3 regions of the Paenibacillus sp. FSL M7-1046 genome follow, and region 1 is predicted to be linked to each of the others. Evidence: riboswitches for the same ligand, from Rfam matches in the RefSeq annotation. Region 1 holds a riboswitch; each other region holds the start of a gene.

Region 1 (3,431 bases):
ATCCCCCTAGCCCCCAGCACCTCTACAGCTTGCTGCGCCCAGTGGCCTGACATATCTGTGAATTCAGCTCCGCGCAGCATTACCGCATATAGTCCGGAAGCTGTAATTCCGGTTTGAACAACGGCGTCTTCCGCCGCAGTCACTCCGCCAATATAGTTCCATATGCCTTTTGCCGGATCGTTGCTATAGATTCCAAGCTTCTCACGGCCTGTCGTCCAAGGCGCTTCCTTCGGGTACCCTACCGTCAGCTTGGCCGGCTTCAGGAACGGAGCACTCGCTTGTACCTGCCACGCTGAACCTGCCTTCAGCAGTTTTTTGCCGGTTGCGTCGAGCAGTACTTCTTTCTCCAGCTCAGCTTGGGCCAAGCTTACAGTGGTATTGTCAGGGAAGGTTCCTGCTGAAATCTCCAGCCGTGCCCAGCCATTCAGTACAGACAAAGTACCTCCAGCACTTCCGATAACCTGACTGTCCTTGGCTCCGGTTACTACAGGGGTCTTCACTTCCGGGGCTGAACCCGGGTTCGGATCTGCGCCTGGATTTGGAACTGCACCTGGATTTGAGGTTGTCCCTGGAGCTGGAGTCGTTCCTGGGGTTGGGGTTACCCCTGGACTTGGAGTGGCTCCCGGACTCGGAGGGGTTGATCCTTCTTTCAGGTCAATCGACTCTATGTAATCATCCTTCTTGCTGTAAAGCAGTTTATCCCCGGTAATGCCGATCAGCTTCGTTCCGGGCTCTATTGCTGGCAGTGATTTCACTGCATATGTAGAAAGGTTCACTTGCTGCAATGTGGCAGCACCGTCCCTCTCCTCTTGAAAAACTGCCTGCCCTTCACCTATCGACATGAAGGCATACTGGGTTCCTCCAGGCTTCATCTCGGTGAGATCCACAGGCAGAGCAGTCAGATCCTTGATATTCAGAATCACATATTTGCTCTCGGAAGCCCCATTTTTTTGCTTAAACAGTACATCGCTGCCGTTAAAAACAAACCAGTCCACATAGCTTGCTCCGCCCAGACTAACCAGTGCACGCGTAGCTCCGCTTTTCAAATGGAGCAGACTGAGCCCCCCGTCACGGGCATTCTTATACACCACATTGCCACCGGCCAGCACCGGGAAACGTCCTTCGCCGAGGTCGGCTTCAACACCCGTAGCCAGATCATGATAGATCATGCTGCCGTAATTTTTGCGCTCGTACCAAACCACACCGACTCCATCCGTAGTCGGATTGCCATATGTGCCAGACTGTTTGTTAAGCTTTCTTCGTGTACCCGTCTCAAGATCGGCAGTGTAAATATCCCAGTTCAGTGAAGACTCCTGCTCTGTTCCTTTGTCGGCCCACACTGCAACGTTGCCGCTCACATAAGGCGCATCCTTGGCAGATGAACCCGATGTAAGAACAGTGCTGGCACCACTGGCCTGATTCATCGCGTGAACCTGCTTCACCCCGTCAGCCTCTGCTTCCAGCCATACGATCCGGTTGCCGGATACGTTATAGTCCGTTCTACCCGGATCGGTCCCGGCAGCCAAAACCTGCTTCATGCTAAGGCCTCCGCTAAACAGGCCCACAAGCATACTCACCGCCACTGCGGACACAACCGTCCGCGAAAACTTCCCTTTCTTTCTAAACCTCATTTACTTCTCTCCCCCAGCGCTATTTGTAGGCACGCCAAAAAACCAAGTGCCTTGAGCGGCCCGGCTGTCTTAACATCCTCCTTTGGATGAAGTAGACCCGTGGCTTTGCGTCTCCGACTTTCGTACGGATTTGCCTTTGTTTCAAACTCGGTTTTTTCTGTCCCGTTATGGGTATGCAGGTGTGACTTTAGTTGTACAGGACTCTTTCTTTATCGGAATTTATCCCTATAAAATTAATAAGTTCTAGTTCTCCCTTACTTATATACCTTTTCCTTTTTTCGGAAATAGGTCTCGTTCTTCGGCATGTGTAAAGATTTAAAACAAATTTAGAAACAAAAAAACGGCATCTCTGCCGTTTAATTGTGTTATAGACTCTCAGGATTCGAACCCAGGCCTTATATAAAGGATTTCACTAACTACTCCTGCTTTAAATGCTTGGCTGCGGCTGCAGGTGCAAACAGTGAGCTTGCAAGCAGAGCTACCGTTCCTTTATACACTGCGTGCGACGCTGCGACACTTCCCAAATGTCCTCCTATGTGCAGGTGAATCACTCCGTGAAGAGAGGACCAAATCGTACCTACAATAAATTCCGCATTTGAATCACCAGCAATTAGGCCTTGCTCTTGAGCGCTGACAATCACGGACAACAAGCGCCGCATAGCAGTAACAGTGCCTTTCATGCTCTGCTCATCCGGTTTGAAATCTGCAAATGCTCCCCCAAACATCAATTTATAGTAGCTGGTATAGCGCTGGCCAAATTCCCAATACACTTCTGCCAGATTAATTAAATACTGCTGCAGATCCTCTGACTGTGAAGCACTCTCAAATTCGCTCGAGAGTATTTTGCAGCCCTCCAGATATAATTGCTGGGCTAAACCTTCTTTATTAGCAAACAGACTGTAGATGATCTTGGTCGAGCAACCCATCTTCTGAGCTACTTTTCGCACGGTGACAGCTTCCGGCCCTTCTTCCTGAAGAATAAAGGCTGCTGCATCAACTACGAGTTGACGAAGACTAGCTGTGTTCTGTAAGCGGGCTTCCTGATAGGTTGTCAGCTTTCTATTGCTTGCGTCAGCAAAATTGTTAGGTTCATTCAACTTAATCGCCTTCTTTAGTTATGTTGTTATTCTCGGGAAACGCAGTTTCCAATCATATACCACGCATTCTATACAGTCGATTCCACAAAGTCAATCCTACATACACATATCTTCTTGCAAATTTTTAAAAAGAAGGTTTGACTTTCTCCAGCCAGCAGGTTACTATGATTTCAACAGGAAACACCGTTACCAACTAACAAGCTAATATTGCTTTGGGCACTGCTTTTAAAGTAATTTTTTTTGCTCAATCGGTAACATCGTTTCCTAACGAATACATCGTTTTAATAGGAGGAGTAATTATATGAATATTCAAGGAAAATGGTCGCTAGTCACGGGTGCCTCTTCCGGCATTGGCGAACAATTTGCAATACAGCTGGCTAAACAAGGAAGCCATCTGGTTCTCGTAGCCAGATCTAAGAACAAACTCGATGACTTGGCAGCGGAACTCGAAAGAAGCTATAACATCAAAGTCGAAGTCATAGCTATGGATCTTACGGAAGCAAGTGCACCAAGGGAATTGTTCCAGCAATGCCAGCTGTTGAAGCTTGAGATTGAGCTGCTGGTCAATAATGCCGGATTTGCCACTCATGGGATGTTCGAGCAAATCTCAGGCCAGCGGCAGCATGAGGAGATTATGTTGAATGTTGCTGCCGTCGTAAATATGACTCATTTATTCTTGCCGGATATGCTGCGCAGAAGCTCT
Region 2 (3,431 bases), 5.9 Mb from region 1:
AAGAGAAAAACCGCTATGTCAGAGGTTTGGTGAGCTGGGTCGGCTTCCGGCAGACGATGGTGGAATATGTGCGGGAGGAACGTTTTGCAGGTGAAACCAAATACCCGCTGAAGAAAATGATCCGGTTTGCGGTTGACGGCATCACCTCATTTTCACATAAGCCGCTGAAAATAGCCTCATATGTAGGCTTCTTTCTCTCCTTCTCCAGCTTTGTGTATCTGTTCTTTGTATTGTTCCAGAGAATCTTTTTCACCTCATGGACGGTTCCGGGCTGGGCTTCCATCGTCGGTGTGAATTTGTTGTTTAACGGCATCGTGCTGATGCTGCTTGGCGTAATAGGTGAATATATTGGACGGATATATGATGAATCCAAGGATAGACCGCTGTACATCGTGCGTGAGACCAAGGGTTACCGGGGCGGGGAGCATGAGGAGCGGCAAGAGGACAATGATTATGGCAGATAGGAAGCTGAATGCGGGATTTATCCAGTTTTTAAAATTTAATGCTGTAGGCTTACTGAATACGCTAATTGATTTCGCCGTATTTACCTTGCTGCATTCTCTGGGTATGATGAACACCCCGGCACAGATTATTTCTTATAGCGCAGGGACAGCGAACAGTTTCTTTTGGAACAAGAAGGTGACCTTTAAGGATAAGAGTCAGGCTAACAAGGACAGTTTTGACCGTATGCAATTAGTCCGATTCATCATACTGAACCTGGTTGTACTGGGGATATCAGTGCTGCTGATGCATCTGCTAACGGACAAATTTGGAGTTCAGGTGCTGATTTCCAAAGTGCTGGTTACGTTCGTCACCGTCATCATCAATTTCTTTGGTAGCCGTAAATGGGTATTTTAAGTCAGATGTTGGGCCGTGGAGTTTCTTTATCTTAAAGATCGGGGGGATTTGATGCGTAAGTTTTCCTATTTGATCATAATTGCAGGAGTTCTAGTCATGCTGTATCCAAAAGCGAGCGAATGGTATAACGACCGGCAGCAAGAGAAGCTGCTGAAGGAGGCTGAACAGGCTTATAGTGAGCTGGCCCCTTCGTCAGAGCCCGATCTGAAAAAACAGTACGCCGAGGTCACTGCACTGCTGGCAGAAGAATCAGCTGGGGATGAACCAGTGCAGGCTGCTGAACCGGCAGAGCAGGAAATAGAGGTCGGCGGCAAAGTGACCGGAATTATCACAATCGACAAAATCGATTTGAAATTGCCCATATTGGAAGGGGCGACCAAAGCCAACATGAAGCATGCCGCAGCCCATATGAAGGAAACCGCTCCAATCGGTGAAATAGGCAATGCTGCCATAGCTGCACACAGGTCTAGGACTACAGGGAGATTATTCAACAGACTGAACGAAGTAAAGGTCGGAGATACCATTTCCGTCAAGACAAGCGATCAGGAGTATAAATACGAGGTTTATGATATCTCGATTGTTGAGCCTACGGATGTGTCTGTACTGAACGGGAATAAACAAGATAAGATCCTTACCCTCATTACATGTGATCCTTTGGTAAATCCGACCCATCGACTGATTATCCACGCTAAAGCGGTTTGAAGTAAGAGAACAGATCATAAAATGCGAAAATTATAAAAATTTAAATGAATTAAGTAGAAATCTAGTGATTTAGGTCTTGTAACTAGGCATTAATATGATACTATATAACTATAAAAGCTAAACACGATAACGGCAAACCTATCGAAAGGTAGGGACGCAAAGCTAAAGGGCCTTCCCTGTAAGGATGGCAGCCAGCTACCGAATGAAGAGGCTTTTTTTGTTTGTTTTTAAGATGAATCTAGTATATTCCAATAGTAGTAGGAACAGATAAAGCTTAAACGATAACGGCAAACCTATCGAAAGGTAGGGACGCAAAGCTAAAGGGCCTTCCCGGGTATGGATGGCAGCCAGCTACCGAAAGGGGTTTTATCCATGAAGAAGTTCTATTATATGTTCTTGACCTTGTTCGTCCTGGTTACTTCAGTTCAAGTAAGCACAGCTAACGCTTCCAGCGTAGAGTCGGGCTGGTTAAATACATCGCAATTGAGCCAAGGGGTTGTCCAAGTTTCCTATGATGTTCCCAAGGACAAACGTATCAAGCTCATGATTACTAAAGACAATAAGAGCTACTCTTATAACTTATATGCCTCCAAAGCTACAGAAACGTTTCCACTGCAGCAGGGGAATGGCGCTTATAAAGTGTCAGTCCTAGAGAACACCAGCGGCAACAAATACAAAGTGCTTTCTTCCGAAACCGTAGACCTGAGCATGAGCAACACCAACGCCGTATATTTGAGTTCCGTACAGAATGTGAAATGGAATTCTTCCGATAAAGCAGTACTGAAAGCTAAGCAGCTTACGCAAGGGCTGACCACTGATGAAGCAAAGGTACAAGCTATCTATAATTACATCGTGGCGAATGTAAAGTACGACTATACCTTAGCGGCTAATGTTACGCAGGATTATATCCCGAACAACGACAACACACTCGCTAGTAAGAAAGGGATTTGCTACGATTATGCATCTTTGTTCGCCACCATGCTCCGCAGTGAAGGAATTCCGACAAAGCTGGTAATGGGCAATACGAGTTATGTATCTGTATATCATGCCTGGAATGAAGTATTGCTTAACGGCAAATGGGTAACGATTGATACGACAGTGGACGCCGGATTGGGTAAGAACAAAGAATCAGGCTTCACCAAAGCGTCGAGCAAATATACAGCAGCTAAGATCTACTAATCCTGTAGAATGATGATTACCCTAAGATAACCCGCTTAATATTTAAGCCGGTTATCTTTTTTTTGTTTAAGGGGTTGCTTTTTTATATTGATGTGGGGTATTATAGGTAAGCGTTGTTAGAGCGCACCCAAGTAAATAAGAAATGGCTGAAAAGTTGTTTCAAAAAAAAGCTTGCGTTTCTAAATCAAACGTGATATATTATAAGAGTTGCTGGTGACGAGATAATCGACACTGACAACGAGCTTGATCTTTGAAAACTGAACAACGAGTGAGTATGGAAATCACGCAAGTGAGATCCAAAATTAGAGAATGTAAATTCTCGTCAGATGTTTCAAATTGAGCAATCGCTCTTTCTAAATACCAATTTGGAGAGTTTGATCCTGGCTCAGGACGAACGCTGGCGGCGTGCCTAATACATGCAAGTCGAGCGGAGTTATGATGGAGCTTGCTCCGGATTAACTTAGCGGCGGACGGGTGAGTAACACGTAGGCAACCTACCTCTTTGACTGGGATAACTACCGGAAACGGTAGCTAATACCGGATAATTCCTTTGTTCACATGGACGGAGGATGAAAGGCGGAGCAATCTGCTACAAGGAGATGGGCCTGCGGCGCATTAGCTAGTTGGTGGGGTAACGGCTCACCAAGGCGACGATGCGTAGCCGACCTGAGAGGGTGAACGGCCACACTGGG
Region 3 (3,431 bases), 4.7 Mb from region 1:
TATATGCGATAGCTTACAATGTTAAATGCAGCGCAGAAACTTAACAAGTTCGTAAAAACTGTACCCCGTTATTGTTGTTTTTGAGTGCTATAATGAAAATTGCTGAAAACCTAAAAATGTTCTCTTATTGATGTGAAAGAAGATGACTAACATGAACGAGGGGTTACAGGACCGCCTTGAAAAATTCGGATTATCTCTATATATGATACGCGTTACGATTGCTGCTTCACTCTCCTGGCTTGCGGTTCACAGCCTGCACGGCGACAGTTATTTATACTTTGCACCGCTTGCCGCAATTCTTATCACCCAAGGAAGCGTCAAGGCTTCGCTGGAAAAAGGGATTTACCGTCTGATGGGCGTTGTGCTCGGTGGAATTGTCAGCCTGCTCGTGGGCCATTTCTTCGACGTGGGGGCACTGTCTATTCTGCTGATGCTGCTGATCGGCATCGGTGTGGCCACCGCCTGCCGGATTAACATTCAAGCCGTTTCCCAGGTCGGTGTGACCTCCGTGCTGGCATTGACCTTTTATCAGGACCCTTATATCGTGTGGAGAGTCGCGGAGACCTTAATCGGCGTGCTGATTGCCTTAATAATAAATATGATTATCGTTCCCCCGGGGGGGTTCGTCAAGGTTAAACGCCTGGCACTGGAAGGAACCCTGCTGCTGGCCGATGCCTTGACCGGACTCGCCGCAGAGAGCAGCAGTTCTAAGCAGGCTCCGGAGAGGCTGGTGCGTTCCGGACAACTGCTGGCGAAGAGCGACAAGCAGCAGAAAGAGCTGCACTATACGTTATCCCATTATCAATGCCGCAGCGGGTTGCGGTCATTGACACAGGCAACCTCTCATCTGCAAAAGGTTCACCGCTACGTCAAGGAGATCGCCGAGGAGATTTCCCTCCTGCCTGCACATTATGCCGCAGCTGACTGGATGACAGAGGTCGTAACGGCAACCGCAGACTGCATCGCCCTGTATGGAACCAAGACTTTGTCCGATGCCGAATGCACCCGTTCGCTCCCCGAAGCGCTGCGCCGCGCCCGGGATCTGCAGTTCGCCTGGTTCTCCGAGCTGCAGGGTCAATGCTCATTGACAGCAGTCCGTGATCTCGGAGCCGTCTTCTCCCATCTTAACCGGGTGCTGGAGGAAATTGAACGGGCCGATTATGCAGCCACGATTATTATACCGGCACCAGTCTCCGTCCGGGCCGGAAGCGCACGCGCCGTGCACCTTGTCAAAAGAGGGCTCTCCCACAAGCTTTAAGCTTGGGAGCGTCCTTTTTTCGCAGAAACGACCCTGTCCTTTGAGAAAAAGGCAGGGTCGTTTTTGCTTGTAATATCGCTTGAACTCAAAGCCGTCCCTTTTAAAGGGATACCAGAGAGATTTATTATTAATAAGTTGAAAAATTAATACTAAAGTACTAGAATTAAGCTTGTTTGTAGATTTATTTTGGCAACCACTCCAGTATTGAACATTCCCTGTCGATTTGAGTCGATTAAATGACCTCATGCTGAATGTATATCATTGATCTATTTTTTTAAAGGCAAACTTCCCGAAAGGGCAGGACGCAAAGCGATGGGCCTAAGAATGTGAGACTATCCATTCATGGTCGCCAGGCTGCCAATTGAGATGTGACTTGGGTACTGGTAGATTAAAACAATCTATCATAGTCCATGATGCTCTTTTCTGTACAGATACCATTGATTATACGAAGAAGCGAGGTTAGAGTAATGCCACAGCATATCATCGAGAAATTCAGGCATGTATTTCATACCACAACGCCAATCGGGAACCCCGATCTTCCGGCTCTGCCCGCTGTGCAGGCTAAGCCGCTCCGTGGGGGAGATGAGGAAAAGAACGGACGTATTATCGTACAGAACAACCAAATATTCATTACTCCTCCTCTGCCAGGCGGCAAACCCGCTGTCATTTCTTCCGTTCACCCTGTGGTGTTGAATATTAACCGGAAGACGGTGACAGATCCTACGGAAGTAACCCCCACAGACCGTATCACCTGGGAAATTTGCGAGAAGCCGCAGTATCAGATCACCGTATCCGAAGATAAACTGAAGGTCTACTTCACGCTCTACCGTGCAGAAAAGTACGCCTGGAAGCTCGCTAGCTCCCCGGCTGCAGCAGATGTCACAGTCCGGGCGGAACCGAATTGCGGCCTGCTGCTGTCCACCCTTACGGTGGACCAGATTATCGCCGGCTTCAAGAAAAGCTCCATTATGCGCGATCTCAACATTCCGGCTCTTTATGCAGAGCTGAACAACCCTACCTATCTCCCGGTCTGCATCGCAGAGGGTAAAGCCCCTATTCCCGGCAAGAATGCCCGGCTGGAGCTGTTATTTGCTGAGGACAGGGAATATGAATTCATTCGGACTGCCGATCCTGCAGATTTCCTGAACCATCCAAGGGTTCCCTTTGTCCAGAAGGGAGAGGTCATTGCCCGTAAGCTGCCTGCGGAAGAGGGAGTGCCCGGCATCGACGTGTATGGCGGAATTATTCCCTCCCCGCCACCGCAAGACATTCAGCTGGTCACTAAAGAATGTACAACCCTGCTGGCGGACGGCGGGATCGTCTCCCTCCGCCAGGGAAGGCCCCGCTTAACGGGATGCGGTCTGAACCGCAAGGTTTTTGATTTCCCCCAGACATATCTTGTTCCCGGGGACACGAACCCCGACGCCGCCAAAATGATGTTCCCGGGTGATGTGGTCGCCACCAATGATATCGGAAACCAGACCATCCTTGAGGCGTTGGGAAATGTATACATATACGGCGACGTTACACATGCGACAATCACTGCTACAGGAAGCATTTTTGTCCAGGGCAAGGTTGTCAGCAGCCAATTGTACTCCGGTCATTATGGAGCGAGACATAACCGCCTCTGCATGTACTCCGCTCTCTTGATGAAGGAAATGACCAGTCTGAGAAAAGCGTCGCAGCAGTTGGCGAATACCGTCCAATCACGCCAGCAAACCGTAAAATACGGTCTGGTGGTTATGCTGCTGCTGGAAAGCAAATATGACCATCTCCCCGGCCTGATCACTGATCTTCAGAATGTTATTGCCGGGATGAATCCCGATTATCCTATCGACACCGGGCAATTAAGACATATGCTGGAGGTATTCCTGCACCCGGGGCAGTTCACCGATTTCTTCACGGATGCTGTTCTAAGCACCTTTCTGAGGCTGTTGCAGGATTTGCATGACGCCATATCCGGGATGCAGGAGGAGAATACACGGATCGACATTGCCTCGTCACAGCATAGCATTATTAAATCCGGCGGAGATCTCCATGTTCATAAGGAGGGGATTCTGCACAGCCAGCTGTTCTCTTCCGGCGATGTCCGTTTCGTAATGAACGAAGCGGAGTGCACGGACTCCTCAGTCGAGGCGGCAGGCTCCATCAGCGCACAGACTGTAGGGAAGCA

The links. Region 1 has a riboswitch for cyclic di-GMP ahead of NYE29_RS33260 (S-layer homology domain-containing protein). Riboswitches for the same ligand answer to the same signal wherever they lie in the genome.
Region 2: linked by a shared signal. The riboswitch ahead of NYE29_RS06620 (transglutaminase-like domain-containing protein) and the one ahead of NYE29_RS33260 (S-layer homology domain-containing protein) in region 1 are both predicted to bind cyclic di-GMP.
Region 3: linked by a shared signal. The riboswitch ahead of NYE29_RS11820 (flagellar assembly protein A) and the one ahead of NYE29_RS33260 (S-layer homology domain-containing protein) in region 1 are both predicted to bind cyclic di-GMP.

The regions. Positions count from the first base shown of each region.
Region 1 is NZ_JBBOXB010000001.1:7,404,405-7,407,835, forward strand. It holds gene NYE29_RS33260 (S-layer homology domain-containing protein) at 1-1,631, opposite strand, end outside; cyclic di-GMP riboswitch class I at 1,683-1,776, opposite strand; gene NYE29_RS33265 (TetR/AcrR family transcriptional regulator) at 2,048-2,728, opposite strand; gene NYE29_RS33270 (SDR family NAD(P)-dependent oxidoreductase) at 3,030-3,431, shown strand, end outside.
Region 2 is NZ_JBBOXB010000001.1:1,550,346-1,553,776, reverse strand. It holds gene NYE29_RS06635 (glycosyltransferase family 2 protein) at 1-464, shown strand, start outside; gene NYE29_RS06630 (GtrA family protein) at 454-858, shown strand; gene NYE29_RS06625 (class D sortase) at 955-1,560, shown strand; cyclic di-GMP riboswitch class I at 1,682-1,763, shown strand; cyclic di-GMP riboswitch class I at 1,837-1,919, shown strand; gene NYE29_RS06620 (transglutaminase-like domain-containing protein) at 1,933-2,739, shown strand; rRNA gene NYE29_RS06615 (16S ribosomal RNA) at 3,102-3,431, shown strand, end outside.
Region 3 is NZ_JBBOXB010000001.1:2,697,959-2,701,389, reverse strand. It holds gene NYE29_RS11825 (FUSC family protein) at 152-1,258, shown strand; cyclic di-GMP riboswitch class I at 1,528-1,620, shown strand; gene NYE29_RS11820 (flagellar assembly protein A) at 1,726-3,431, shown strand, end outside.